Regions from separate parts of the Arthrobacter sp. NPDC057013 genome, predicted to be linked through region 2. Evidence: predicted binding sites of a transcription regulator. Region 2 holds the regulator's gene; the other holds the start of a gene.
The links. The regulator Rex, encoded in region 2, represses fermentation and respiration genes when NADH is low (regulators of the CRP and FNR family bind a similar motif). The targets are predictions, from matches to a motif close to CTTGTGAANNNNTTCACAAG.

Region 1 (14,457 bases), on a different contig from region 2:
GGGGCCTCGGTCCACATCTTGTCCGCGCCCAGCTGGAAGTAATTGGACAGCGCCGAGATGCCGTTCTCGTACGGGTTGAAGCCCTCCACCATCAGCCGGCCCTGGCCGATGTACGCGTAGACGTCCCGGCTGAACAGCGGGACGGTGAACATCATCGGAAGGCCCCACGCCACGATGGCCTGAAGCGTGGCCTTGCGGGCTTCCCTGCCCCACACGTGGACGTGCTGGCCTAGCCGGAGCCAGGCCCGGACCAGCAGCATGCCGCCCACCGCGAGCAGCACGATGGACAGCCCGACACCGAACGCCTCGGTGCGCATCCAGATGAACAGGGGCATCCGCCGCAGCTCCGAAACCGGCGCGAGCCAGCCGACGCCGAGCGATCCGATGAGCAGGAACATGGAACCGATGAAGCCGGAGAGAATCGGTGAGCGCGGGTTGTCCACTTCCGGCCGGGCCGGGTCCGTGGAAGTGCCGGTGGCCGTTTCCCCTATCGCAGGCACAGGCGCCGTCATCTCAGGATCGTCCAATCTCTTCTGCGCCTAGCCATCTAGGCATGTCTCTTTTTGGGCGTGCTGCCCCCTCTGCAGCCAAGCTGAGCGGCCGGCCGAATTGGGCAGCCAGCCAAATTGGGCGCCGCCAGCCAATTTGGGCGACGCCGGGGACGCGGCCACCGCAGTCAGGCGTTGCCACGTACCCGAAATATTAGCACCGGAGCGCCTCTCCAAGGCTTGCATGCGGCTAAACGGTAGGCTGAACGGGTGCCTATTACTAACGAACGCATCGTCTGGATCGACTGCGAAATGACCGGCCTCGACAGCGTCAACGACGCCCTGATCGAGGTTGCGGCCCTGGTGACCGACTCCGAACTCAACATCCTCGGCGACGGGGTGGACGTGGTCATCAAGCCCGACGACGCCGCCCTCGCCCAGATGAACGACTTCGTCCGGGACATGCACACCCGGTCAGGCCTGCTGAACGAGCTTCCGGCCGGCAAGACGATGGCCGAAGCAGAGGCCCTGGTGCTGGACTACATCCGCAAGTGGGTTCCAGATCCCCGCAAGGCGCCCCTCGCCGGCAACTCGGTGGGAACGGACCGGGTCTTCCTTGCCCGGGACATGCCCTCGGTGGTGGAGCACCTGCACTACCGCATCATCGATGTCAGCACCATCAAGGAGCTTGCCCGGCGCTGGTATGCGCGGGCCTACTTCCAGGCGCCGGCCAAGCACGGCGGCCACCGTGCCCTCGGGGACATCAAGGATTCCATCGACGAACTCCGGTACTACCGGGAAGCTGTCTTCGTGCCAGCCCCCGGACCGGACAGCGCCTCAGCGCTGAAGATCTCCCAGCGCATCTCTGCCTCGCCCTCCGCCGTCGACCAGCCCTCCGCCGTCGACCCGCAGGCCCCGGAAACCGCTACGCCGCCCGCAGCGCAGCAGACCGGAAAGTAATCTGCGCCACGTTTGAGGAAAATTTTGCCGAAAAAGCCAAAAGTGGCAAAAGCATCCCCCAACAGCAGGTAAGCTATTTGTCGTTGCCTTTTCGGAAGGCCGGGAAACCGGACAGTCCGCAGGGCACATGGTGGGCGTAGCTCAGTTGGCAGAGCGCCTGGTTGTGGTCCAGGAGGTCGCGGGTTCAACCCCCGTCGCTCACCCGCACCGAGGACGGCAGTTTATTGCCGGCCAGCAACAAAGGCCGTACCGGTTATCCGGTGCGGCCTTTGTTGGTTTCACCCCTGCCGGCCCCCGTCCGGCAAAGCGCCGAAGGAATCCCCTGACATGACCGTTCTGCCCATCACCATCTGGGGTGAGCCGGTGCTGCACCGCCGGGCTGCTGAGGTGGAGGAGTTCGACGACGGGCTTCGCCAGCTGATTGCCGACATGTTCGAAACGAACGACAAGGCGAACGGCGTCGGACTGGCCGCGCCGCAGATCGGCGTGGGCAAGCGGATCTTCGTCTACAAGTACGAGAACGAGGACGGCGCTCCCCCGGCCGGTGCCGTAGTTAACCCTGTGCTGACCCTCTCCAAGGTGTCCGGGGCCCTCCCGGATCCGGACGAGGAAGTGGAGGGCTGCCTCTCCTTCCCCGGCGAGCAATATCCGCTCAAGCGCGCCGAATGGGTGCGGGTGCAGGGCTTCGACGCCCACGGAAACCCGGTGGACTTCGAGGCGACCGGCTGGTTCGCCCGCATCATCCAGCACGAATTCGACCACCTGGATGGCAAGCTGTACGTCAACCGCCTCATCGACAGGTACGCCCGCAAGGCAATGAAGCAGGCCAAGAAGAGCGGCTGGGGCGTCCCAGGACTGACCTGGATGCCGGGCGTGGACCCGGACCCGTTCGGCCACTGACACCGGCGCGGCTTCGGCCGCCGCCAGCCGCGGCTGCGGCCCTACCGGGGCACCACCGTCTGCTGCTCCGGGCATGAATCCAGCACGCGGGCCATGACGTCCTTCTCAGGCTGGGTGACCCAGAGGCCGTACGCTGCCTTCACCGAGATCTGCCGCGCCACGTAGTGGCACCGGAGCGCCTTGTTCTCCGGCAGCCAGGTGGCGGCGTCCGAGGCGCTTTTCTCCTGGTTGGCGTCACCGTCCGCGGCAATGAGGTTGAGCGGATCGTTGGCAAGGTTCTGGCGCTGCTGCGCAGTCAGCTGCTGGGCCCCTTTCTGCCAGGCATCGCCCAAGGCGACGACGTGGTCGATCTGCACGTCCTTGCTGGAATCAGCTCCGCGGACAAACCTCACCACCATCCCCACATACGGCTCCTGCATGGTGCCGGCGGCAACTTTGCACTTTGATCCCTTGGCGAAAGCAACGTCGTGAAGGTCCCGGCGCAGGATGTCGTTGCGCGTGTCGCAGCCGTTGTGGTCCGCGTCCTGCCAGGCCTGGCCGAATGCGGACCGGTCGTAATCGCCGCCGGGTGCCCTGCCGTTCACGGCCAGTGCCTCCAGTGCGGCGGCCGCGCTGCCCCGCGGCACCGGGTACGGAGGTGCCACCGGCTTCATCCAGGCAGCGTCGAACACCGGCGCCTCGCTGGGTCCGGACACCGCAGGCTCGGCCGCGATGAACTGCCCCGCCGTAAAAAACCACACGGTGGCCGCCACCACCGATACCGTCGCCACACCGAGCACCGCCCAGGCCTGCCGGGAGCGCCGGCGGGCACGCCGGTAGCCGGCCCAGCTGACACTCATGCAGGCACTCCGGTGCGCCGGGCGCGGGAGTCTCGGGCAGGATGTGGGTACACATCCAGAAGCTTAGGTGTAACAGCCCGGCGGGGTGCGGGTATCCACAGTGTGGAGGACAGGTGCCCTGTGGAGGGCGGGTGGCTTACTGCTCGCGCATAACCCGATGGAGATCCGTGTTGGCGAGGTCAAGCAGCCGCTCCAGCTGGGCTACCCTCTCGTCGCCGATGTCCCCTCGCGCGTGCGCGGCACGCGCCTCGTCCAGAAGCCTCTGGGCTTCTTTCTGGTTCGCCTTTGCAACGTCGAGGGCATGTTCCAGGGTTGTCTCATGCTGAAGCGTCGGGTTCTGTTCCATGACACAAGTTTGTGCCCGTTTCCCGGCTGATTCCAGAGAATTGCCCGGGAACTTCCCGGGAACGGGTCAGCCCCGCCGGCACAGGGTGTGCCGGCGGGGCTGACGGAATGCTTCGGGTTAGACGGAGGCTGCCACGGCCAGGACCGGGGCGGCATCCTTTTCGGAGTCCTTGGCAGGGAAGGCAGGCGGATTGACCCCGGCCATTTCCTCCATGACGCGGACCACCTGGCAGCTGTAGCCGAACTCGTTGTCGTACCAGACGTAAACAACCAGGTTCTTGTTGTTGGCGATCGTGGCGAGGCCGTCGACGATGCCAGCACGGCGGGAGCCGACGAAGTCGGTGGAGACAACCTCGGGCGAGTCGATGTAGTCGATCTGCTTGCGCAGGTCCGAATGCAGCGACATCTCGCGCAGGTAGTCGTTGACCTCGTCCTTGGTGGTGCCTTTTTCCAGGTTGAGGTTCAGGACGGCGAGGGACACGTCCGGGGTGGGGACCCGAATGGAACTGCCGGAGAGCTTGCCCTGCAGCTCGGGAAGCGCCTTGGCCACGGCCTTGGCGGCACCGGTCTCGGTGATCACCATGTTCAGCGCGGCCGAACGCCCCCGCCGGTCGCCCTTGTGGAAGTTGTCGATCAGGTTCTGGTCGTTCGTGAACGAGTGGACCGTCTCGACGTGCCCGTGGATCACGCCGTACTTGTCGTTGAGGGCCTTCAGGACCGGGGTAATGGCGTTGGTGGTGCAGGAGGCGGCCGTCACGATCCGGTCCGAATCGGTGATGTCGCCATGGTTGATGCCGTGGACGATGTTCTTCAGCTCGCCCTTGCCGGGCGCGGTCAGCAGGACCTTGGCGACGCCCTTGCTCAGAAGGTGCTGGCCGAGGCCTTCGGCGTCGCGCCAGCGGCCGGTGTTGTCCACCACGAGGGCGTTGTTGATGCCGTACGCGGTGTAGTCGATGGTGGCGGGGTTGTCCGAGTAGATGACCTGGATCTGCACGCCGTTGGCCGTGATGGTGTTGGCCTCGGTGTCCACCCGGATGGTTCCCTCGAAGGAGCCGTGCACGGAGTCGCGGCGCAGCAGGCTCGCACGCTTGGTCAGGTCGTTGTCGGAGCCGCGCCGGACCACGATGGCGCGCAGTCGCAGGCCGTGGCCGCCGCCGGCCTTTTCGATGAGGAGGCGGGCCAGGAGCCTGCCGATGCGGCCGAAGCCGTAGAGCACGACGTCGGTGCTGGTACGGTCGTCAGCGCCGCGCTTGCCCACGATCTCGGCGAGCTCGGCACGGAGGAATTCCTCCAAAGTCAGGTCGCCGCCGTCGGACTTGAACTTCTGGTTCAGGCGGGCGATGTCGATGGCAGCGGCACCCAGGTCCAGCTGCGCCAGCGTGTTCAGCAGCGGGGCTGTCTCCTCGAGGAGCAGCTCATCCTTGCTCATCCGGCGCGCAAAGCGGTGCGCCTTCAGGATGTTCATGGTGGACTTGTTGATCAGGCTGCGACCGTGGATGGAGGTGACCACGTTGTTTTCACGGTACAGCCGGCCGATCACCGGGATCATGGCCTCGGCGAGCGCCTCCCGGCCCATCCACGTATCAAGACAAGAATCTGACGTCTGGCTCACAGAACTACCTTCCTTGGTTCAACCGGCCTACGTCCTCGTAAACCGGATGGCGGCCACTGGAAGTTATCCAGGGCAAGCTGGCACCGGCAGGGTTTCGGTCCACCCCGGATGCCGTCGACCGTGCAAAGAAAAACCGCCGGCTGCGAACGCAGATCCGGCGGTAGAACTTCTACGTTCACCATCCATTCTAAGGTGGCGCGGGGGCCGGAAAGCGCCGGGAGCCCGTGAAATCACTCACACGGGGTGTGATGCCTGCCGCCCGGCCGGGGGTAGCGCTACTGCTCGCCGTACCGGAGGCGGCCAATGCTCCAGGCAGCTACGTGGCGGAGGTCCACCCTCGTCGCGTTCAGGCGGATGGGGTTTCCGCCGGAGATCACTACAGGTTCAAGGAAATGAAGGAACCGGATCTGGCCTTCCTCCACGGCGTGAGGCAATGCCGCCGGAATTTCGCCTGAGGTGCTGATCTGCGCATTCTGGCGCCTGGTCCATGCTTCTTCACCCACTACCGAGCCAGAAACTATCGTTCCGTCGACAATGACGGTGAGCTCGATCGTCCCGTCCGTATCTTGGCGGCCCGGGCCAAAGATGGGCGCCAGCAGACTGTCCAGTCTGGGGTCGATGTCAGGGGAGGACTGCACGGCATCTGCCTTCCGGACGCGGTGTGGGCCGGCGGCCTACTTGAGTGGATGGGTTGACCGATACGCCGGGTTCTGTGCTCCCGCGCCGTTGCCGGTGCGGGAGTAGCGGCCATCCATCTACGAGCGCCGTTACCGACGCCCTCCAGCGGCCTACCCGGACACTCGGGCGGGCAGCCCTCAAACGTGTCCTGTCTGGCCTTGCTCCGGGTGGGGTTTACCTAGCCTTCCCGGTCACCCGGGAAGCTGGTGGTCTCTTACACCACCGTTTCACCCTTACCTGCTTCATGCCGCTTTCAATCGGCGTGACGCAGGCGGTCTGTTTTCTGTGGCACTGGCCTGCGGGTTACCCCGAGTGGGCGTTACCCACCACCCTGCCCTGTGGAGCCCGGACGTTCCTCGAGCCACTTGCGTGGCGCGCGGCCGCCTGGTCAACCCATCCGCAGTCCAGTTTACGGGCTTTCCCGGCAGGCCCGGACACGCGCCGGTTCCGGGGTTAGGATCGGAAAATGGACCAGTCGTCTTTTCCACGGCCGTCCTTTCCACGGCGGCGCATGCTGCAGCTGGCAGCCGCTGCCGGTCTGAGTGCGGCCGCGACATCAGCCTGCACCGGCCCGCCGTCACCGGTTCCCGGTCCGACGACGGCCAACACCACAACGGCCGGTCCCGTGCCGTCTTCCTCCACAGTGCCGGCTTCCGCTGTGCCGATTCCTGCGGTGTCGACGCGGACAGGCGGCTTTGTCTCCCGCTTCCGCCCTGCAGTCATCACGCGCTGGTCCCTGGCCGTGCCGCTTCCGGAGGAGGCCAACCAGTTGCTGCCGGTGGCGGTCTTCCTGCACGGGCTCGGCGCCAGCCATGAGGTTCTGTTGCGCGACCTCGCGGCGGACCGTGCCCTGCAGGGCCACCTGGACGACGGCGGGCTGCCCTTTGCGGTGGCCGCCGTGGACGGCGGCGACTCCTGGTGGCATGCCCGCGCCGACGGCAGCGACACGCAGTCCATGCTGGTGCAGGAGTTCCTGCCGTTCCTGGGCGAACAGGGGCTGGACCTCGGAAGGGTCGGCATGTTCGGCACGTCGATGGGAGGGTTCGGTGCCCTCCTCCTGGCGTCGCGGGGCAGGGTGTCCGGGCTTCGCGCGGTGGCTGCCATGAGCCCGGCCGTCTGGTCCAGCTATGCGGAGGGGATGCAGGGCGCCTTCGACGGCCCGGCTGATTTCGCGGCGAATAACGTTTTTGCGCTCCGGCCGAGGCTTGCGGCGATTCCGAAGCGGATCGACTGCGGCAGTGAGGATGATCTGGCCGCCACGGTGCGCCAGTACCGTTCGGGACTTCCCGGCCGCGTGGAGGGCGGCTTCCAGCCAGGCGGCCACGATGCCTTGTACTGGCGGTCCATCCTGCCGGACGTCCTGGACTTCCTTGGCCGTTCGCTGGGCTGACCTTACCCGGCCGACAGCTGCGGACCCCAACTGACCCGCACCCGGCCGGTAGGATCGTACGGTGCTGATTCTGCTCCCCCCGTCCGAAGGCAAGACTCCGGCCGTCCGCGGCGACGCCATGGACTGGGCTTCGTTGAGTTTCCCTGTGCTGAACACCTACCGGGCGAAGGTACTCGACGCGCTGGGGACAGTCAGTGCGCGCGAGGATGCCCTCGCCCTGCTGGGCGTCGGAGCCTCCCTCAAGGACGACGTCGAACGCAACACCCGGCTCCACGCCGAACCGGCGGCGCCGGCACACCAGGTGTATTCCGGCGTGCTGTACGACGCCCTCGGCTACAAGTCGATGACCCCGGCGCAGCGGCGCCGTGCGGACGAATCGGTGCTGGTCATCTCCGCACTGTGGGGCGCCATCCGGTTCGCCGACTGCGTGCCCGCCTACCGGCTGTCCATGTCAACGGCACTGCCTGACGTCGGACGGCTCGCCTCATTCTGGAAACCGCAGCTTACCGGTGCCCTCGGCGAAGTTGCCGGCGGCCGGCTACTGGTGGACTGCCGGTCCAGCACCTACGCGGCGGCCTGGGCTCCCCCGCCGGCAAATACGGTGACGGTCAACGTGTTCACGGAGGTGAATGGCGTGCGCAAGGTGGTCAGCCATTTTGCCAAGCACACCCGGGGTGAGCTGGCCCGGCACCTGCTGATGCGGCGCGGCAAAGCCCCGGCGACGCCGGAGCAGCTGCGGAAGGCGGCGGCAGAGAAGTGGCAGGCGGAACTCGTTCCGGGCACCGCACGCAAGGCACACGCCCTCAACATCATCCTGCCGGGCTAGATTTTCCTGCCGGGCCTGGCCTCCGTCAGCCCCACTCGGCGGAACGCACCAGGATGCAGCCGGAGTCGGGGCAGAACACGATGTCGTCCTCGGCGGCGGCCTTGATCTCGGCCAGGTCGCCGGGGCTCAGCTGCATGCCCGACCCTTCGGAGGTGCCATGGAAAAGCCGCGCGGCGCCGACTCCGCGGCGCGCCAGCGTCTTCTCGTAGACGGCGAGCATTCCGGTGTCCAGCCCCGCGGCGAATCCTGCCCGCTTGCCGGCCACCTCTTTCTCCTCGGCGGCGACCTCGGCCAGCGCAGCGTCGAGCTCGGCCCTGATCCCGCCGAATGAACCCTGGATGTCGTCGACGATGCTTTGCTGCGCCGCCTGCCGTTCGCGCAGGCCGTCCAGCCGCTCCAGAACCTCCAGTTCGACGTCCTCCAGGTCTGAACGGCGCTTGTTGAGCGAGGCAATGTCCTTCTGCAGGGCGACGAGGTCCTTGGAGAGCCCGGTGCCGCTGTTGAGCCTGGCCTCGTCCCGTTCGATCCGGGTTGCCACCTGCTCCACGTCCGCTTCGGCCCGCTTCAGTTCCGCTTCGGCATCGTGGACGGCGAGTTTCGCGGCGCCCAGTTCCCCGTTGGCAACGTTGAGGGCGGCCTCAAGATCGGTGATCCGGGGATCGTTTTCAAGGGTGCGGCGGCGGCTGGCCAGTGACTTCAGCCGGGCGTCCAGGCCCTGGAGCTCGAGCAACTTCAATTGTTCAGCCGGTGCTGCCTTGGCCACGTTTTACCTCCGCTTGATCCCGTCCGGCCCCGGGGCCGGCACCCCTGTGGGGTTTTCTAGACTCTAGCGCCTAACGCGCTCCCCAGCCTCGCTACGCATCCCACCGGCTCCCAAACCTCGCTGCGCTCGGTGCGGGCCCCTCGCCGGCGTGGGCCCTGCGATGGACTTCGCACGCCAGGCTTAGCCGGGAGTGAGTATGAAGTCCCACGGGTCGCTGTTGGTGGTGCTGACCCGGATTTCGACGTCGAGGCCCTGGTCCGCGAGCACGTTGCCCAGCGCCTCGGCGGCGGCCGGCAGCCACAGCCATTCGCTGGCGAAATGCGAGACGTCGATGAGGTAGGGGCGGCCGTTCACGGCAGCTTCCCTGGCCTCGGACGCCGGGTGGTGGCGCAGGTCTGCGGTGACGTACAGGTCCGCGTTGCTGGCCCGGACCTCGTCGAAGAGCGAATCCCCGGCCCCGCCGCACACGGCAACCCGCTGCACCAGCCCGTCCTTGTCCCCGGACACCCGTACTCCGCCGGCCACCGAGGGGAGGATGCCAAAGACCCGCGCAGCGAATTCCCCGAGGGTGATCGACTCGTTGAGGTCGCCGACGCGCCCGATGCCTTCCTCCGGAAGGCCGTCGGCTGCCGGAGTCAGCGGCGATACGTTCTCCAGTCCCAGGGCGTCGGCCAGGATGTCGGAAACGCCGCCCACCGCTGAGTCTCCGTTGGTGTGGACGGTCAGCAGGGCAGTGCCGGATTCGATCAGGCGGTGGACCGCCCGGCCCTTCGCTGTGTTGGCGGCAACGGAGGTGACGCCCTTGAGGAGGAGGGGGTGATGCGTGATGAGCAGTTCGGCGCCCCATTCGATGGCCTCGTCGATGACCTCGAGCGTGGGGTCCACCGCGAACATGACGCGCGTGACTTCGGCGGACGGATGGCCAGCCACGAGACCCACTTCATCCCATGCCTCTGCAAGCGACTCAGGCCAGAGCTCCTCCACGGCCAGCATGAGCTGCCCCAGCGTTGCAGCGGCCGGTGACTCCGCGGCGTCGGGAACGTCTTCCGGTTCCGCTGCAACGTCACTGTTCACAGGTTCCATACTCATACTTTTACCCTACAGTCGGCACTGGCGACTGACCGGCATATGACCGCAGGGTTGGCTTGGGAATCATTGGCGCCCGCGAACCATTAAAGAGGACATGGGTAAAGAGGACTTGAGAACTTTTGTGCTTGGCGGAGGCTGCTTCTGGTGCCTGGACGCCGTCTACCAGAAAACGAGGGGTGTCACGTCGGTCGTGTCGGGATACACCGGCGGCCACGAACGCGACCCGGACTACTATTCAGTCTGCTCCGGCACCACGGGGCACGCCGAGGTGGTCGCCGTGACCTTCGATGAGGAGGTCATCCCGGCCGAGGTCATCCTGGACATGTTCTTCGCGCTGCACGATCCCACCACGCTCAACCGCCAGGGCTACGACGTCGGCACCCAGTACCGCTCGTCCATGTTCTATGAGACAACCGAGGAGAAGATCCTCTTCGAGGAGGCGATCGAACGGAATCAGGCCCTGTGGTCCCGGCCGATTGTGACCGAGGTCAGCCGGCTTCCCGTGTTCTATCCGGCGGAGAACATTCACCAGAACTACTACGCCAAGTTCCCGGAGCAGGGTTATTGCCAGGTCATTATTAACCCGAAGCTGGCCAAGGCACGGAAATATTACTCTGCGTGGCTTAATGCTTAGCAGGGGCGCTGACCCCCTCGTTAGGCTGACCAAAGTATTCCCTCCTGAGAGATAGGCGCACCTACACATGGCACGGATCTACGACGATGTAACACAGCTGGTGGGCGGTACCCCGCTGGTCAAGCTCAACCGACTGACGGAAGGCCTGGACGCCACCGTTGCGGTCAAGCTCGAGTTCTACAACCCGGCCAACAGCGTCAAGGACCGTATCGGCGTCGCCATCATCGACGCCGCTGAGAAGTCCGGCGCGCTGAAGCCCGGCGGAACCATCGTCGAAGGCACCTCCGGCAACACCGGCATCGCCCTGGCCATGGTGGGCGCAGCCCGCGGCTACAAGGTCATCCTGACCATGCCGGAAACCATGTCCACCGAGCGCCGCGTCATGCTCCGCGCCTTCGGTGCCGAGATCGTGCTGACCCCGGGCTCCGAAGGCATGCGCGGTGCCGTGGAGAAGGCCCAGGAAATCGTGGCCAACACCGAGAACTCCATCTGGGCCCAGCAGTTCGCCAACGAGGCGAACCCGGAGATCCACCGCAAGACCACCGCTGAGGAGGTCTGGGCCGACACCGACGGCAAGGTTGACATCTTTGTCTCCGGCATCGGCACCGGCGGCACCATCACGGGCGTCGGACAGGTCCTGAAGGAGCGCAACCCCGACGTCCAGATCGTTGCCGTGGAGCCCAAGGACTCCCCTATCCTCAACGGCGGAGCCCCCGGCCCGCACAAGATCCAGGGCCTCGGCGCCAACTTCATTCCGGAACTCCTGGACACCAACGTCTACGACGAGGTCCTGGACGCCACCCTGGAGGACTCCGTGGCCGTAGCCCGCGAGCTTGGTGTCAAGGAAGGCATCCTGGGCGGTATCTCCTCCGGCGCCATCGTTTGGGGCGCACTGGAGCTGGCCAAGCGCCCGGAAAACGCCGGCAAGCTGATCGTGGCTGTCGTCTGCGACTTCGGTGAGCGTTACATCTCCACCGTGCTGTATGACGACATCCGCGGCTAGACCTTAGCCAGCTGCTTTCCGTTTCCTGTAGAAAGATCTTTGTGGGTTTCTTCGCAAGACTTAAGGAAGACCTCGACGCCGCCCGGTCCCACGACCCGGCGGCTCGAGGTTCTTTTGAGAACTTTTTCGCGTACTCAGGGCTGCACGCCATCTGGGCGCACCGCCTGACGCACAAGCTGTGGCAGAACCCGTCCACGCGGTTTCCGGCACGACTCATCTCGCAGCTCACGCGCTTCCTCACCGGCATCGAGATCCATCCCGGTGCCACGATCGGACGCCGCTTCTTCATCGACCACGGCATGGGCGTGGTCATCGGCGAAACGGCCGAGATCGGGGAGGACGTCATGATCTACCATGGCGTCACACTTGGCGGCCGCTCCCTGGCGAAGGTCAAGCGCCACCCCACCATCGGGGACCGGGTGACGATCGGTGCGGGCGCCAAAATCCTGGGGCCGATCGTCATCGGCAACGACAGCGCCGTGGGGGCGAACGCCGTCGTGGTCAAGGACGCACCGCCCGAGTCCATCGTCACGGGCATCCCCGCAAGCTGGCGGCACCGCGACGCACAGCGCGAGACCAAGCCCGCCGTGGACCCGGCAGAGTATTACATCGAATACCGGATCTGACGCTAATCAGCCAGCGATTCTTTTCAGCACCACCGTCACCGCCAGGTCGTACACCCGGTCGGGCAGGAGCCGCCGCAGCGCCGTGATGGCGCGGGCGCCCCTGCCCACCGGGTAACGCGTCCGGGGCCGGGCCGCAGTGGCGGCCTGCAGCACCGCGCCGGCGACGACTTCGGGCCGGGTGGACGTCGCGGGCCGCTCAGTCGACGCCAGCACGGCTGCCATGTCCCTGGCCTGCGCCGCGTAGGGCCCGCCGCCTGAGCTCGCCAACAACCCTTCGGCGGCAATCCCGCCCCACTCCGTGACAGTGCTGGCAGGTTCGATGATGCACACGCGGATCCCGTGTGGCTTCAGTTCCAGCCGCAGCGCGTCGCTGAGGCCCTCTACGGCGAACTTGGTGGCGTGGTACCAGGTGCCCAGCGGCTCATAGAACTTGCCTCCGATGGAGGAGATGTTGATGATCCTGCCCCGCCCGGCAGCACGCATTGTGGGCAAAACCAGCTGCGTCATCCGCGCCAGGCCAAAGACATTCACGTCGAACTGCCGGCGGCCCTCCGCCAGCTCCATCTCCTCCAGGGAACCGAAGGACCCGAAACCGGCGTTGTTCACCAGGACATCAATCCGGCCCTGGTCAGCCAGCACCGCTGCCACCATGCCCTGCATGGACGCGTCGTCCGTGACATCCAGTGGCAGCACCTTGATCCCCTGCGGCTTGAGCGGCTCCATCCTGTCCACCCGCCGGGCACCGGCGTAGACGGTGAATCCGTTGGCAGCTAGCAACTTGGCCGACTCGAATCCAATACCGGTGGAGGCTCCGGTGACAATCGCTACTGGCTGGGCCACTCTGCACTCCTCGGGGTGAATCGGCTGGATGGTGGTCGGCTACGGTACGGATCGTCGTCGTAAAAGCAGCTGGAGCCGGACGCACGAACGGCCGGCACCTCCCAGACTATGGGGAGGACCGGCCGTTCCTGCGTTACACCGGGGGTGGCTAGTGGGTGTCCACTGCCTCAACCTCGGACTTGTCCTCGCCCCACAGGGTGTGGAACGTGCCCTCGGCGTCGACGCGGCCGTAGGTGTGGGCACCAAAGAGGTCGCGCTGGCCCTGGATCACCGCAGCAGCAAGGCGCTTGCGGCGCAGTCCGTCGTAGTAAGCCAGCGAGGAGGAGAACACGGGAACCGGGATGCCCAGCTGGACGGCCGTTGCGACCACGCGGCGCCATGCCGGCAGGGCACCGGCGATCGCCTTGGTGAAGGCCGGGGCGAACAGCAGATTTGCCGGCTTCTCCTCGGCCGCGTAGGCGTTGGTGATTTCCTTCAGCAGTTCCGCGCGGATGATGCAGCCGCCGCGCCACAGGGAGGCGATCTCGTCCAGCTTGAGGTCCCAGCCGTATTCCGTTGCGGCTGAGGTCAGCATGTCCAGGCCCTGTGCGTAGGACACGAGCTTGGAGGCGTAGAGCGCCTGGCGGACGTCCTCAACGAAGTTCTCGGGAACGTCGACGGCGATTTCCTCACCGGCGAGCAGCTCCTGGCCCAGCTTGCGCTGTTCGGCCTGGGAGGACAGGGCACGCGCGAAGACGGACTCTGCGATACCCGACACCGGGGAGCCGAGTTCCAGGGCGGAGATGACCGTCCAGCGGCCGGTGCCCTTCTGTCCGGCTGCATCCACGACGACGTCGACGAACGGCTTGCCCGTCTTGGCGTCCACGTGGCCGAGGACCTCGGCGGAGATTTCGATCAGGAAGGATGCGAGCTCGCCCTTGTTCCATTCAGCGAAGATCTTGGACTGTTGGGCGGGCTCGATGCCGGCGCCGGAGCGGAGGAGGTCGAAGGCTTCGCCGATGACCTGCATGTCGGCGTATTCGATGCCGTTGTGGACCATTTTGACGAAGTGGCCGGCGCCGTCGGTGCCGATCCAGGCGCAGCAGGGCTGGCCGTCGACCTTGGCCGAGATCTTTTCCAGCATCGGGCCCAGGGCGTCGTAGGACTCCTTGGAGCCGCCCGGCATGATGGAGGGGCCGTTGAGGGCGCCTTCTTCGCCGCCGGAGACACCGACGCCCACGAAGTGGAGGTCCTTCTTGGCCAGCGCGGCTTCGCGGCGGCGGGTGTCCTCGTAGTGCGAGTTGCCGGCGTCGATGATGATGTCACCGGCTTCCAGGAGCGGTTCGAGCTGCTCGATCACGGAGTCCACCGGCTTGCCGGCCTTCACCATGATCAGGACGCGGCGCGGCTTTTCGAGGGAGTTGACCAGTTCCTCGAGGGACTCGGTCCGGACGAAGTCGCCCTCGTGGCCGTGCTTTTCGAGCA
Region 2 (14,457 bases):
ATCGGCCGCACCGTGGGCCGCGCCGCGACGAAGGCCGCGGACCTGCTGGCGAACCTGCCCAAGTTCGGCCGCAAAAAGTAACGCGGCTACGTGCCGAGGATCCGCACGTGGTCCGGGGTCAGCTCGGAGATGTTGCTGACGCCCAGCAGTGCCATGGTACGGGCCATGTCCTTTTCGAGGATCTGCAGGACACGGTCGACGCCGGCCCGGCCGCCGGCCATGAGCCCGTAGAGGTAGGCGCGGCCGATGAGCGTGAAGTCGGCGCCAAGGGCCAGGGCGGCGACGATGTCCGCGCCGCTCATGATGCCGGTGTCCAGCATGATCGCGGCGTCGCTGTTGTCCGCCTTGAGCGCCTTCGATACTTCCGGGAGCAGGTGGAAGGGGATGGGGGCACGGTCCAGCTGGCGGCCGCCGTGGTTGGAGAGCACGATGCCGTCGGCGCCGTGGTCCACCACCTTGCGGGCGTCGTCCACGGTCTGGATGCCCTTGACCACAAGCTTGCCCTTCCAGGTTTCGCGCAGCCAGTCCAGGTCCTCGAAGGTGAGGGTGGGGTCGAACATCGAGTTGATGAGGTCGGCCACCGTGCCCGTGTACCGCGAGAGCGAGGCGAAGGTGAGCGGCTCGTGGGTGAGGAAGTTGAACCACCAGGCAGGGCGGTAGGACGCGTCCAGGACGGTCTTCAGCGTGAGCGCCGGCGGGATGGTCATGCCGTTGCGGACATCGCGCAGCCGCGCGCCCGCGACGGCGGTGTCCACCGTGACCATGAGGGTGTCGTTCCCGGCCTTCGCTGCGCGCTCGATCAGTTCGAGGGAGCGGTCCCTGTCCGTCCAGAGGTACAGCTGGAACCAGTTGCGGCCGTTGGGCGCCGCCGCGGCCACGTCCTCGATCGAGGCGGTGCCCATGGTAGAGAGCGTGTAGGGAATGCCCGCGGCCTCGGCGGCCTGCGAACCGGCGTATTCGCCCTCGGATTGCATCATCCGGGTGAAGCCGGTGGGCGCAATGCCGACGGGAAGCCGGGAGGACTTGCCCAGAATGTCGGTGCTCAGGTCGATGCTGGACACGTTCCGCAGGATGCCGGGGCGGAACTCGATGTCCAGGAACGCCTCGCGGGCCCGCCGCAGGGTGATCTCGGATTCCGCCGCGCCGTCGGTGTAGTCAAAGGGGGCCTGGGGCGTGCGGCGCTTGGCGATGTCGCGCAGTTCCCAGACGGTGCTGGCGCGCTTGAGCCGCGCTTCCTTGCTGAACTCGGGCTTCTTGAACTGCATGAGCGGGGCAAGGTCGGAGTACTTCGGGATGCGGCGCTTCAGCGCGGCCGGGACGGCGGCGGCCGCTGCGGCGACGCCGGTGGGCTGGGTGGCCGGAATGTCCGTCGTGTCCGGCCCCGGGGTGGTTTCCGGGTTGCTCGGCTGGATGGTGTGGGTCATGGCTTTCCTCCGTGGGCGTGCCGGGAGATGCTGAAATGGAGCCTCCCCAGTGTGGTCTAACCACACTCTAAGGCATGTGGTCCAACCACATCAAGTACCATGGGTTCATGCGTACGCACCAACTTGTCCTGCGGTGGATCGAGGACCAGCTCTCCGGCGGCCAGCTCGCCGTCGGCGGCCGCCTCCCTGCCGAGCGGAGCCTGGCCGAGCAGCTCGGCGTCTCCCGCACCTCCGTCCGCGAGGCCATCCGGGTCCTCGAGGCCATGGGTGTTGTCCGCGCCGGCGTGGGTTCAGGCCCCGAGGCGGGGACGGTGGTGATCTCGGATCCGACGGCGGCACTCGGTTCCGCACTGCGGCTGCATGTGGCCACGCAGCACCTGCCGGTGGAGGACGTGGTGGAAACGCGCGTGCTGCTCGAGTCCTGGGCGGCCGCCCGGGCCAGGCCGGATGCCCACGAGCTCGATGTGGCCGGGGCACTGCTCGACGACATGGACGAGGGCCACGGCATCGACGACTTCCTGGCCTTGGATGTCCGCTTCCACCTGGCCCTGGCGGACGCCGCCGGCAACGCCGTGGTCAGCGCCATGATGGGCTCGCTCCGGGAGGCGATCCAGGGCTATGCGGGGCAGCTGACCGCGAACCTGGCGGACTGGGACGCCACGGCGTCGCGCCTGCGGGCCGAGCACCGGGAAATCCTGGCCGCCATCCGGAAGGACGACGGCGGCCGGGCGGCAGAGCTGGTAGCCGCCCACATCCGGGAGTACTACAAGGAAGCCGGGCTGGGCCCGAAGGATTGACCTGGCCCGGCCGTAGCTGACCACGTGTGATGGAGTTTTTGTCCAGATAATGGCCGCAAAAGGGGCCTTAACTCGCGATATCCGGACAAAAACTCCAGGGAGGGTTAGCGGACGTCGACCTCCAGCGCCTGGTAGTCGTCCGCCGCGTGCCGGCCCACCAGCAGGCGCAAGGAGCGCGCTCAACCTGCCAGCCGCCGTCGTAATGGCCAAAGGCGCGGGCCCGCGGTGCTTTGCGGAGCCGCGGTCTCCTCGGAGAGGGATTCGACGGCCACATTGCCTCCTGGCGAAAAGTGGCCCACCGTTGGGCCTCGTGAAAAGCGTAACGCCAAAAACCTAGTGTTATTTGGTTTTCCACCATTTGACTTGGCGTCCAGCTGGCCGGGGCCGTGAAATAAACTGGCGCAATGTCTCCCACCAAGCCCCGCGGGCAGTACGCCAAAGGCGCCGAACGCCGCGAGCAGATCATCCAAACCGCCACCGATGTCTTTGCCACCGAAGGTTTCGAGGGGACGGCCCTCAAGCGCGTGGCCGAGCTTGTTGGGGTCAAGGAAGCCACGCTCTTCCACTACTTCAGCGGCAAGCAGGAGCTGCTGACTGCGGTGCTTGCGGAGCGTGACCGCCGCAGCAGGGAAATTGGCGGGTTGGACGAGTTCGGACTGCCGGTTCTGGCGACCGTGGCGGAGCGGAACAAAAAGGAGCCCGGCCTGACCACGCTCTATGCGGTGGCGTCTGCCACGGCCAATGACCCCGGGCACGCTTCCCACGGCTACTTCCAGGACCGGTACTGCCAGCTTGTCGAGGAGTTGGCGCTCGATATCGGGCGGCGCCAGGGTGCGGGGGAGGTCCGGTCCGACGTCGCGGCGGAGTCACTCGCCCGGCTGGTGATCGCCGCCTTCGACGGACTCCAGCTGCAGTGGCTGTATGACAAGAAGGTTGACATGGCCGGCAGCCTGACGGAGCTCGTCGACGTGCTTCTGGTCCCGGCCAAGCCTTAAGGCGGGCGCCCCAAAAGCGCCTCACGCGTGGAGTTTTTGTCCACGTATCGCGACTTCGGGGGCCTTTAGCGGCCATTATCTGGACAAAAACTCCACCCTCCCGGACGAAAACTCAGTCCTCGGCGATCACGGCCACCGCTCCGCCGGGAACGAGCCCGCCGAAACGCCCGCCGCCTAACAGTTCCTCGCCGTCGGCCTTTACCTCCGCACCGTCCCTGCCGTGGTTGATGGCGAAGAGGAAGCGGCGCCCGTCCGCGCTGACCCGGCGGGTGAGTTCGACGCCGGCAGCGGCTTCCGCGGCGGCCGCCACTCCCGCCTCGGCCAGGAGCCTGTCCAAGAGCCGTTCGATGCCGTCGCCGTCCGTGAGCGTGGCCAGGTACCAGGCGGCACCTCGGCCGGCGGTATTCCGGGTCAGGGCCGGGACCCCCTCCAGCGGGTAGCCGGTGAAGGTTGCCGCCGCCTCCGCCCCGGCAAGGTGCACATGCTCACTCCAGACCCGGCCAATGGTGCCGTCGCTCAGGGTCACCTGCCCGCCGTCAAGTAGCGGGTGGAACTCCTCTGTCCGGATGCCCAGCAGTTCCCGGAAGGCGCCCGGATAGCCGCCCAGCCGGATGTGGTCCCGTTCGTCGACTATGCCGCTGAAGTAGCTGACCAGCACCGTGGCGCCGGCCCCGGCCGCGGCGGCGATGTTGGCCGCGGCGGCATCGGTGACGCAGTAGAGCGTGCACACCAGGACCAGGCCGTAGCCCGTAAGGTCCGCCGTCGGATGGACGAAGTCCACGCCCACGCCGCGCAGGAACAGCGAGCGGTGGAACGCCCGGATCAGGTCGAGGTACTTCACATCCTCGCTCGGGTGCGAGTCCAGTTCGCTGGCCCACCAGGCCTCGTAGTCGAACACGATGGCCACCCGGGATTCCACCGTTGAACCCTTGACGGGGCCGAGCCGCTTGAGCGCTTGGCCGAGGGCCACCACCTCGCGCCACACCCGGGTGTCGCGGCCGCCGTGCGGCACCATCGCCGAGTGGAACTTCTCCGCGCCGGCAACGCTCTGCCGCCACTGGAAGAACATGACGGCGTCGGCGCCCCGGGCCACGTGCGCCAACGAGTTCCGCAGCATTTCGCCCGGCATTTTCGGCTGGTTGCGCGGCTGCCAGTTCACGGCCGACGTCGAGTGTTCCATCAGGATCCACGGCCTGTTGCCCGCGACGCCGCGGGTGAGGTCCGCGCTGAACGCCAGTTCGATCTGCCGCTCCGGGTCCGCGGCAACCAGGTAGTGGTCGTTGGCCACGACGTCCAGGTCCTTCGCCCAGTCGAAGTAGTCCAGGGACTTGGTGGCGCTGGACACCATGAGGTTGGTGGTGGCCGGAATGTCGGGGGTTACCTCACGGATCACCGCCAGCAGGCTCCGGTAGTAATCCATCAGTGCCCAGGAGCTGAACCGCTGGAAGTCCAGCCGCTGCGTCGGGTTGAGGGTGGTGGGGGCCGCCCGCGGCGGAATGATCTCCTCGAACGTGGCATAGTGCTGCGACCAGAAGGCCGTGCCCCAGGCCTCGTTCAGCGCCTCGATGCTGCCGTAGCGACGCTCCAGCCAGCGCCGGAACGCGGCGGCGTCCTCCTCGCCATAGAACTCCGAAACATGGCAGCCCAGCTCGTTGTCCACGTGCCACAGCGCCAGCGCCGGGTGGTCCCGATACCGTTCGGCCAGCTTCCGGGTGATGCCTGCGGCATACCGGCGGTAAACAGCGGACGACGGCGAGTAGTGCCGCCGGGAGCCGCGTTCCAGGACGGCGCCCTCCGCCGTTACCGGCAGGATTTCCGGATGTTTCCGCACCAGCCAGGCCGGGGGAGCGGCTGTGGCCGTGGCGAGCGCCACCTTAATGCCTGCGCCGTCCAGGTTGTCCAGCACCTCGTCCAGCCAGCCGAAGTCGTACTCGCCCTCGCTCGGCTCCAGGAGCGCCCAGGAAAAGATGGCTACGCTGAGCAGGGTCACCCCGGCCTCCTTCATGAGGCCGATGTCCTCCAGCCTGACGTCGGCCGGCCACTGCTCGGGATTGTAATCACCGCCGAATGCCAGGCCGGAGCCGCTGTTCCAGACCGGGGTTGGGGAAGCAGTGGTTTGCGGTGGCATGGGACTCCTTTGTTGGGTCGGAGGATCCGGCTCAGCGATCGTGTTCCGACCTTACGCCGAGGCCACCAGGGATGCGACGGCGGCCGGCGACAGTTCGCCGTCGCACACCCCCACGCTCAGGCTGCGCCGCAGCGGTTCCCAGCGATGCCACCGGCGGTTTCTCCGGGTAGAGCAGGAACGCTGCGGCGAGCCCGTGGGCCGGATGTGACGCAACCGATTTGGTGATCCACCGGCGCGGGTTTATGGTCGTTCCCATGACTAACCGTTGGTATGCGTATTTTTCGTTGGCTCTGGAGGGGCCCGCGTCTAACTGACACGCATCCAACTTTCCTTCAGAGCCAACAGGGCAGAGATCATTCTCTGCCCTTCGCCATTTCTACGGCGGGTTCTGACCAGGGGCCCGCTCCCACCCGGAACAGGACCCCGAACATGAGCGCAACAGCCACCGAAACCCAGCAGCCGACGTCGAAACGCCAGTCCACGTCCAACCTGCGGGTCAGCGAGATCACCGCCCTTCCCACGCCGCAGGAGATGATGGCGGAACTGCCGCTGGACGCCAAGGCGGCCGACGTCGTCGAACGCGGCCGGGACGAAGTCCGGGCCATCATGGACGGCGTGGACGACCGCCTGCTGGTGATCGTGGGACCGTGCTCCATCCACGACCCCAAGGCCGGCCTGGAATACGCCCGCCGGCTGGTCAGCCAGGCCGAGAAGCACAAGGAAGACCTGCTCATCGTGCTGCGGGCCTACTTCGAGAAGCCGCGGACCACCGTGGGCTGGAAGGGCCTCATCAACGATCCGCACCTGGACGGCAGCCACGACATCGCCGGTGGCCTCCGCGCGGCCCGCGGCTTCCTGCAGCAGGTCACCGCCCTGGGGCTCCCCACCGCCACTGAATTCCTTGAGCCCATCAGCCCGCAGTACATGGCCGACCTCATTTCCTGGGGAGCCATCGGCGCGCGGACCACGGAAAGCCAGATCCACCGCCAGCTCGCCTCCGGCCTCTCCATGCCCATCGGCTTCAAGAACGGGACCGACGGCGACCTCCAGGTGGCGGTTGACGCCTGCGGCGCCGCCGCGGCGGCCCAGGCGTTCCTCGGCATCGACGGCGACGGCCGGGCCGCGCTGGTCTCCACCGCGGGCAACCCCGACACCCACGTGATCCTGCGCGGCGGCCGCAAGGGCCCCAACTACTCGGCCGCCGACGTCGAGGCCGCCTCCGCCAAGCTCGCGGCCAAGAACCTCAACCCGCGGCTGATCGTGGACGCCAGTCACGCCAACAGCGGCAAGAGCCACCACCGCCAGGCCGAGGTGGCGCTCGAAATCGGAGCCCAGCTCGAGGACGCGGGAACGGCCGCCGGAGCGATCGCCGGCGTCATGCTGGAGAGCTTCCTGGTGGGCGGCGCGCAGAACCTCGACGTGGCCGAACACGCCGCCCGCCACTCGGCGCTGGTCTACGGCCAGAGTGTCACGGATGCCTGCATGGAGTGGGATGTGACGGCGTCGGTCCTCGAGCAACTGGCCGCATCGTCCCGGAAGCGGCGGGCTTTCACAATGGCCACGTGAGCATCTAGAGTAACTAGAACACGGTTGTTCGATGGCTCAGCATCGGCGCACCGCAGAAAGACCGGCGTCGTTGCTGAGAGCAAAGGAATATGGGTAATGTCCGCAGAGTCGAACTTCTCGAACGCCAAGTTCTTGACCGTGGCCGAGGTGGCTGAGGTAATGCGTGTCTCCAAAATGACCGTGTACCGCCTTGTCCATTCGGGGGAGATGCCCGCCGTCAGGTTCGGCCGCTCCTACCGTGTCCCGGAGACCGCCGTCGAACAGTACCTCAAGGGTGCTGTCGTGGACGGTCACACGGGCACCGCCTAACGGGACTACACTGACCGCACCGATCCCGTGGTTGCTGCAGCCGCCTTGGGGGCCGCTGCACGCCACGGGGCTGTGCTGGTCAGGGGACGCCCCGGATAAGCGGTACCCTGTTAAGGAACGTTTTACGTCATTGTAAGAATCTGTCAGTTGTTCAGTCTGTTGCTCAGTCCACGGACCTTCTCCATCAGACAGGTACTGCATCTAGTTTGTAAGGAACTTTCGTGGGTTCAGTTATTAAGAAGCGTCGCAAGCGTATGGCCAAGAAGAAGCACCGCAAGTTGCTTCGTAAGACCCGCCACCAGCGCCGCAATAAGAAGTAGAGTCCGCTCTACGCTTCAATGCCCGTTCCCTTTCGGGGGTGCGGGCATTTTTGCGTCCTCGACACGCAGGCCTGAGGACGCGGAAAATTTCCTGGGGACGCGGATTCGGAGGGGGGACACGCGGATTCGGGTGTCCTGGGAGATGTTCCGTGTCCGTGGGCCGGAAGTGTGTCCTGAGGCGGGCAGTGTGTCAGGCCCGCGGACCGCGGAAGCGGGAGTAGCCCCGCCAGAGGCCGTAGACCGCTCCGCCCGCCGTGGCTGCCTTAAGCCCCAGGGTGGCTGCCCGGCGGCCTGCGCGGAAGTCGTAGACCGGCCAGTTGTGTTCGCGGGCGTGCTTGCGCAGGCGGGCGTCCGGGTTGATCGCCACGGGGTGGCCCACCATTGTCAGCAGGGGGATGTCGTTGTAGGAGTCGCTGTACGCCCAGCACCGCTTCAGGTCCAGCCCGTGCTGGTCCGCGATGCCCTGGACCGCCACGGCCTTGGCGGCGCCGTGCAGGATGTCGCCTACGAGCCTGCCGGTGTAGAAGCCGTCCTTGGTCTCGCCCACCGTGCCGAGGGCGCCGGTGAGTCCCAGCCGCGTGGAAATCACGGTGGCCACCTCGATCGGCGTCGCCGTGACCAGCCAGACCTTCCGGCCCACGCGCAGGTGCTGCTCGGCCAGGGCTTTGGCGCCCGGCCAGATCCGGGAGGCGATCATCTCGTCATAGACCTCTTCGCCCAGTGCCTTGATGTCCTCCTCGGTGATGCCGGCGGCGAGCCTGAGAGCCGAATCCCGGACCGCGTGGACGTCGTTGAGGCTCTCGCCCCGGAGCACGAACTTGAGCTGCTTCCACGCCATGCCCGCCGCCTGCGCAATCGTGAAGGCTCCGCGCTGGTGCATTTTCCTGGCCACGTGGAACAGGCTCGCGCCGCGCATGAGGGTGTTGTCGACGTCGAAGAAGGCTGCCTCGCCGTGTTGCTGCTTCGCAACCGGACGGTGGGCCACAGCGACGTACTTCTCCTCGGGCATGTCACTGAGTCTAGTCAATGCGATACGCCACACCTGACGGCCGCCGCGTCGCCCGGCGCCGGGAACGGCGATACGGTTGAAGCATGGCAAACCCCGACGTCGTCCTCCTCACTAAAGCTGACTGTCACCTGTGCGCCGCGGCGCGCGACGCCGTCGGGCGGGTGACTGCCGGGCTGGGACTTTCCTGGTCGGAGCGGCAGCTGGACGCCGACGACGAGCTGCGCGACCGCTACGCCGAGGAGATCCCGGTGGTGCTGGTGGACGGCATCCAGCGCGACTTCTGGAAGATCGACGAGGCACGCCTGGAGCGAGTGCTTCGCCGTGCCATCGCGGGGGCCTAGGCGATTTCGAACAATGGCGTTGGCTTTGTTGGCATAACTGATGGGGATCTAGAGTGGACTCACAACGCGACGCAACGGAGCAGATAGTGACTTCGCTCGATTCACCTCCCCAGGCCCTGCCCGGTCCCACCGGGGCTGCCGGCAAGCAGATCCCGCCCGCGGCCGTGGCCCGGCTGACGATTTATCTGCGCGCGCTGAACTCGCTGCTGGCCGAAGGCACCGAGCGGGTCTCCTCCGAATCACTGGCTGAACTTTCCGGGGTCAGCTCCTCGACCCTCCGCAAGGACCTGTCCCATGTGGGTTCGTATGGCACCCGCGGCGTCGGCTACGAGGTGCAGTACCTGAGCCGCCACATCGCCGCCGCGCTGGGGCTGACGCACGACTGGAAAGTCGCTATTGTCGGTGCCGGCAACCTGGGCAAGGCGCTGGCGCGCTACGGGGGCTTCGAATCGAGGGGCTTTGACGTGGTGGCCATCTTCGACGCCGACCAGATGGTGGTGGGCAATGAGGTGGGGTGGCTGCGGGTCAGCGACGTCGCGGACCTGGAGACGGTCCTGGAGCGGACCGGAACCAACATGGTTGTTCTGGCGCTGCCGGCCGCCGTCGCCCAGAGCGTGTGTGACCGGGTGGTGGGCGCCGGCGTGCGCAGCATCCTCAGCTTTGCTCCGGTGATGCTCCAGGTGCCCGACGGCGTGACGCTGAGGAAGGTGGACATGGCCACCGAGCTGCAGATCCTGGCGTACCACGCGCAACGGGCGCAGACCCCCGGACAGCCGGCGTAACACCGGCCGGCGTTCCGGGAATCCGCGCCCCGTTGGCGGTTTAGGACTGCCTGCTAGTGGCCGTACGGGCCGCCCGGCTGCGAGTACGGGTTGGCGAACGGCTGCGGCTTCTGGAAGTACGGCGCCGATCCCGGCAGGTACAGCATCACGATCGCGGCGATGCCAAGCAGGCCCACCAGGGTGTTCAGGCCCGGCGGGAAGAGGCTGAACACAGACAGCGCTGCGAAGACGGTGCCCAGGATGCGGGCCCAGTTCTTCCCCTTCCGGACGTTGAAGGCCACCAGCGCGTAGATGCCGGCGCCGATCAGTGCAAAGACCACCATGGTTCCGATGATGAAGCCCTTGACGTCCTCGAACGCGATGTTCTGGCCGCTGCCGCGCAGCTGCTCCTCGAACGTGCTCCGCATGGCCGGGTCATCCAGGGTGGGAATCGTGACCAAGAGGTTCAGGATGGACAGGACGCCTGCGGCGATGATCATCCAAAAGGAATAATTCACGAGCTTCGGAACGCCGCCGGCGGTTGCTGCCTGCACCTGTTCGGACGGGTACTGCCCGTAGGGGGACTGGCCATAGGGACTCTGGCCGTAAGGCGACTGGCCGGACTGGGATTGACCATACTGTGGCTGCCCGTACTGCGACTGTCCATACTGGGGCGCGTTCTGACCGTACGGGGGCTGTCCGTACTGCGGCGCCCCGCCCTGTCCGGCCTGTCCGTACTGCGGCGGGTTCTGGCCGTACTGGGGTGCGTTCTGCCCGTACTGCGGACTGTTCTGCCCGTACTGGGGCGCTTCCTGGCCGTAGCGCGGCTGCCCGTTGCTCGGCTGGGAACCGTTGCCCGGTTCGTTGGAGCCCGGCTCGTTGGAGCCGGGGTCATTGGAATGCGGGAATGGAGGATTGCTCATGAGCGGTCCTTTGCGTAGTGACGTCTGAATCGGCTACCGGTTCAGACGCCTGCCCTCCCCAGCATGGTTCACTTCCCACCGTACCCCTCAGCGGGTGTGCGGTGGATCATTCCGGAGAGGTATTCCAAAGCCGGACCAACCTGCGGAAACGCTGCCGGAACGGGAGTGTCCGGCTCAGAAATCGGCGTTCCTGCATGGCGCTGGTCAGGGGCGGCCCCGTGCCGCAGCGAACCAGTTCTGCGAGTTGGGCACCCACATCAGCACCGTTGCCACGAGACTGAGCAGGAAGCCCAGCCAGTTCCCGCCCTGGCCCGAGCGGAAACCCGAGCTGACGATGGCCAGCAGCAGCGACACCCCGGCCGCAATGGTCAGGGCCAGCCGCGCCCATTCCTTGCCCTCCTTCAGGTTCAGCGCCAGCACAATCTCGGCCGCAGCCAGGGCCAGAGCCACCAGGACGAGCAGGAACACCAGGATCGCCACGCCGGGAATGATCGCGAAGAGGACCAGCACCCCAAAGAGGCCGATCACGCCGCCCAGCAGCCCCAGCAGGCCGCCGACCACCCAGATCCAGTAGGAAACCTTGAGCTCCGTCGGCAGGGCCGTCACGTCCAAGAGGCCGGAGAAGCCGCCACGTGGCAGGACCTCGCCAAAGTTCCGTGGCCGGTCTGCCGGCATTTCGAAGGCGAACCGGCCACCACCGGCGGGCGGCTGCTGCTGACCGGGGAACGGCTGTCCCGGTTCCTGCCCCGGGAACCGTTGTCCCGGCGTCGGACGTTCGTTGCCCGACGGCGGCACGTCGCCGGAATCACGGGGCTCCGGTTCATCGCTGGGGGTGCTCATGGCAATCACTTTAAACCCGGGATTTTGCCAACTCCAGAGGCCGGAAACGCCGAACGCCCCGTCTGCGGAGAGTCCGCGGACGGGGCGTTTCGGTGTCAGGAACAGTGGCTGAGGAACCAGCCGTGAACCTAGGCTGCAGGTGCGATGAAGGCCAGTTCCAGGTTGATGGCCACCTTGTCGCTGACCAGCACGCCGCCGGCTTCCAGCACGGCGTTCCAGGTCAGGCCGAAGTCCTTGCGGCTGATGGTGGTCTCGGCGGAAACACCGGCGCGGGTGTTGCCGAAGGGGTCAACGGCTACGCCGTTGAACTCAGTCTCGAGGGTGACGGGGCGGGTGACACCCTTGATGGTCAGGTCACCCTGGAGTTCGTAGCTGTCGCCGTTGGCCACGAGGCCGTTGGAGACGAAGGAGATCTCCGGGAACTTCTCCACGTCGAAGAAGTCCTCGCCGCGGACGTGGCCGTCGCGGTTGGCGTCACCGGAATCGAAGCTGGCGGTCTGGATGGTGGCCTCGACCTTGCTGGCCGTGACGTCGTCGGCGAGGTTCAGGGTGGCGGCGGCGTCCTTGAACTGGCCGCGGACCTTGCTGATGCCGGCGTGGCGGACGGTGAAGGCGATTTCGCTGTGGGAGTTGTCGAGGGTCCAGGTGCCGCGGGTGAGCTCGGTGGAAAGTGCCATGGTGGTTCTCCTTGTATCAGTGGGTCAATCGGGTGATCGTTGAAGCTTTTGTTGAAGTCTCAACTAACTGCTGCATCCAGTATAAACATGCATTTGCATCTTTTATTCCACCGGCCGGGAACTTTTTGAAAAATTTTTGAGTTCTACTTGATGTAGAAGATTTCGTCATTACCCCTGCCCTTTGAGAAACTGGTAGACATGCCCCAAGCCACTGTCCATTTGCTCCGCCACGGCGAGGTCCACAACCCCGAAGGTGTCCTGTACGGCAGGCTGCCTGAATTCCACCTCTCCGAACTTGGCCGGCAGATGGCGCAGATGCTCGCCGAGCACTTCCGCGACCGCGTAGCCCAGGGCGCCAACATCGTGTACCTGGTGGCGTCGCCGCTCACCCGTGCACAGGAAACCGCGCAGCCCACCTCGAAAGCGCTGGGGCTGGACATCCACACCGACAGCCGCATCATCGAGGCGGAAAACCACTTCGAGGGGCTGAAGGTCACCAAGGCCGAGCTGCGCAAGCCCAAGCACTGGCCGCACCTGATCAACCCGTTCCGTCCCTCGTGGGGCGAGTCCTACAAGCAGCAGGCAGCCCGCGTGACCGAGGCCGTCCAGGAGGCCCGCGCCAAAGCCATCGAACTGGGCGGCGACGGCGCCGAGGCCATCCTGGTCTGCCACCAGCTGCCCATCTGGGCCACCCGGCTCAGTGCCGAAGGCAAGCCGCTGTGGCACGATCCGCGGAAACGCGAATGCACCCTGACCTCCCTCACCTCCCTGGTTTTCGGCGACGACGGCGCCCTGCTGCGCGTGGAGTACAGCGAACCCGCCGCCGCCCTTCTTCCCGGTGCCTCGAGCACCCCCGGAGCCTAAGTTATGACTGAAACACCCAAGAGTTCCCGCCGCAGCGTCCTCGCCGCCGGCGGCCTGGCGCTCACGGCGCTCACGCTGGGCCTGTCCGCCTGCGCCCAGGAGGATGCCCTGGCCAAGCAGGCCAAGGCCGGGGACAACAAGAACTACGTGGCCGGCGACGGTTCGGTGACTGAGTTCGCCGTAGCGGAGCGCAAGTCCGGCATCCAGATCCAGGGCACCCTGTTTGACGGGACCGCCGTGACGCCCAAGGACTTCCTGGGAAAGGTCACCGTGCTGAACTTCTGGTTCGCGGCCTGCGCACCCTGCCGGGTGGAGGCGCCGTCCCTCGAAGCACTGCATCAGGAGTTCAAGACCAAGGGAGTGCAGTTCTTCGGTGTGAATCTGCGCGATGAGAAGGCCACGGCCGACGCCTTCGACAAGACCTTCGGCCTCACGTACCAGAGCTTCGACGACAAGGACGGCAGCGTGCTGCTGGCCGTTTCCGGCCTGGTGCCTCCGGGCGCCGTCCCCACGACGCTCGTCATGGACAAGCACGGCCGGGTGGCATCGCGTGTGCTGGGCGAGATCGAGAAGGGCACGCTCAAAGCCCTCATTCAGTCTGCCGTGGCAGAGTAACCTCCCGTGAACAGCCCCTTCGCCGAAGCCATCCTGAACGGTTCGCTGCTGCTCGCCATCCCCGTGGCGCTGCTGGCCGGACTCGTGTCTTTCCTCTCGCCGTGCGTGCTCCCGCTGGTGCCCGGCTACCTGGGCTACGTCACGGGGCTCACGGGCGTGGACCTGCAGAAGCAGAAGCGCGGCCGCATGCTGGCGGGCATCGGCCTGTTTGTGCTCGGCTTCTCCGTGATCTTCGTGCTGCTCGGCGGCGCGTTCGGGCAGCTCGGGTCGCTGATCTCGGGCGGCCAGAACGCCTGGATCACGCAGGTCCTGGGTGTCCTGGTGATCCTGATGGGCGTGGTGTTCATGGGCGGATTCTCCTGGTTCCAGCGTGACGCCAAGATCCATGCGAAGCCGCCGGCAGGCCTCTGGGGCGCGCCGCTGCTGGGGATCACGTTCGGCCTCGGCTGGGCTCCCTGCATCGGCCCCACCTACTCCGCCGTCCAGCTGCTGAGCCTCTCCGGCGGCTCGTCCGCCGCGAAGGGCGCATTCCTGGCCTTCGTCTACAGCCTGGGGCTGGGCATCCCGTTCCTGCTGATCGCCCTGGCGGTGCGCCGCGGCGCGGGCGTGATGTCCTACTTCCGCAAGCACCGGCTGGCCATCCAGCGCACCGGCGGGGGAGTCCTGATTGCCCTGGGCATCCTGATGGCCACGGGTCTGTGGGGAACCTGGGTCACCGAATTGCAGTACTGGTTCCAAACCGACGTGAAGTTGCCGATCTGATGAGCGAGCGTGTGAAGTCAACCGAGAAAACCCCGGCCGGGGACGCCCCGCAGCCCGGGCCCGCCCAGCATGACGCCGCTGCGCCCGAGGGCCGGAAAGCCAAGGACGCCGTGAAAGCCGCCAAGT

Region 1: a site for Rex is predicted at 5,366-5,385, ahead of ACFTSA_RS23670 (glyceraldehyde-3-phosphate dehydrogenase). Genes of this name have one in related genera too.

The regions. Positions count from the first base shown of each region.
Region 1 covers NZ_JBHUSE010000032.1:10,786-25,242, reverse strand. The annotation lists gene mptB (polyprenol phosphomannose-dependent alpha 1,6 mannosyltransferase MptB) at 1-512, opposite strand, end outside; gene orn (oligoribonuclease) at 801-1,448, shown strand; tRNA gene ACFTSA_RS23690 (tRNA-His) at 1,579-1,651, shown strand; gene def (peptide deformylase) at 1,776-2,348, shown strand; gene ACFTSA_RS23680 (HNH endonuclease family protein) at 2,390-3,187, opposite strand; gene ACFTSA_RS23675 (hypothetical protein) at 3,324-3,533, opposite strand; gene ACFTSA_RS23670 (glyceraldehyde-3-phosphate dehydrogenase) at 3,651-5,144, opposite strand; gene ACFTSA_RS23665 (hypothetical protein) at 5,420-5,782, opposite strand; RNA gene rnpB (RNase P RNA component class A) at 5,828-6,218, opposite strand; gene ACFTSA_RS23655 (alpha/beta hydrolase) at 6,289-7,212, shown strand; gene ACFTSA_RS23650 (YaaA family protein) at 7,274-8,038, shown strand; gene ACFTSA_RS23645 (zinc ribbon domain-containing protein) at 8,064-8,801, opposite strand; gene ACFTSA_RS23640 (Nif3-like dinuclear metal center hexameric protein) at 8,982-9,884, opposite strand; gene msrA (peptide-methionine (S)-S-oxide reductase MsrA) at 10,000-10,524, shown strand; gene cysK (cysteine synthase A) at 10,592-11,527, shown strand; gene epsC (serine O-acetyltransferase EpsC) at 11,569-12,153, shown strand; gene ACFTSA_RS23620 (oxidoreductase) at 12,160-12,993, opposite strand; gene gndA (NADP-dependent phosphogluconate dehydrogenase) at 13,142-14,457, opposite strand, start outside.
Region 2 covers NZ_JBHUSE010000001.1:73,130-87,586, forward strand. The annotation lists gene ACFTSA_RS00330 (ArsR/SmtB family transcription factor) at 1-81, shown strand, start outside; gene ACFTSA_RS00335 (alpha-hydroxy-acid oxidizing protein) at 87-1,424, opposite strand; gene ACFTSA_RS00340 (FadR/GntR family transcriptional regulator) at 1,532-2,221, shown strand; gene ACFTSA_RS00345 (TetR/AcrR family transcriptional regulator) at 2,626-3,216, shown strand; gene ACFTSA_RS00350 (beta-galactosidase) at 3,329-5,344, opposite strand; gene ACFTSA_RS00355 (3-deoxy-7-phosphoheptulonate synthase) at 5,774-6,910, shown strand; gene ACFTSA_RS00360 (helix-turn-helix domain-containing protein) at 7,007-7,219, shown strand; gene ACFTSA_RS00365 (30S ribosomal protein bS22) at 7,441-7,539, shown strand; gene ACFTSA_RS00370 (HAD family hydrolase) at 7,730-8,548, opposite strand; gene ACFTSA_RS00375 (glutaredoxin family protein) at 8,632-8,889, shown strand; gene ACFTSA_RS00380 (redox-sensing transcriptional repressor Rex) at 8,976-9,671, shown strand; gene ACFTSA_RS00385 (hypothetical protein) at 9,725-10,573, opposite strand; gene ACFTSA_RS00390 (hypothetical protein) at 10,778-11,413, opposite strand; gene ACFTSA_RS00395 (YceI family protein) at 11,542-12,090, opposite strand; gene ACFTSA_RS00400 (histidine phosphatase family protein) at 12,289-12,954, shown strand; gene ACFTSA_RS00405 (TlpA family protein disulfide reductase) at 12,958-13,569, shown strand; gene ACFTSA_RS00410 (cytochrome c biogenesis CcdA family protein) at 13,576-14,331, shown strand; gene ACFTSA_RS00415 (cytochrome c biogenesis protein ResB) at 14,331-14,457, shown strand, end outside.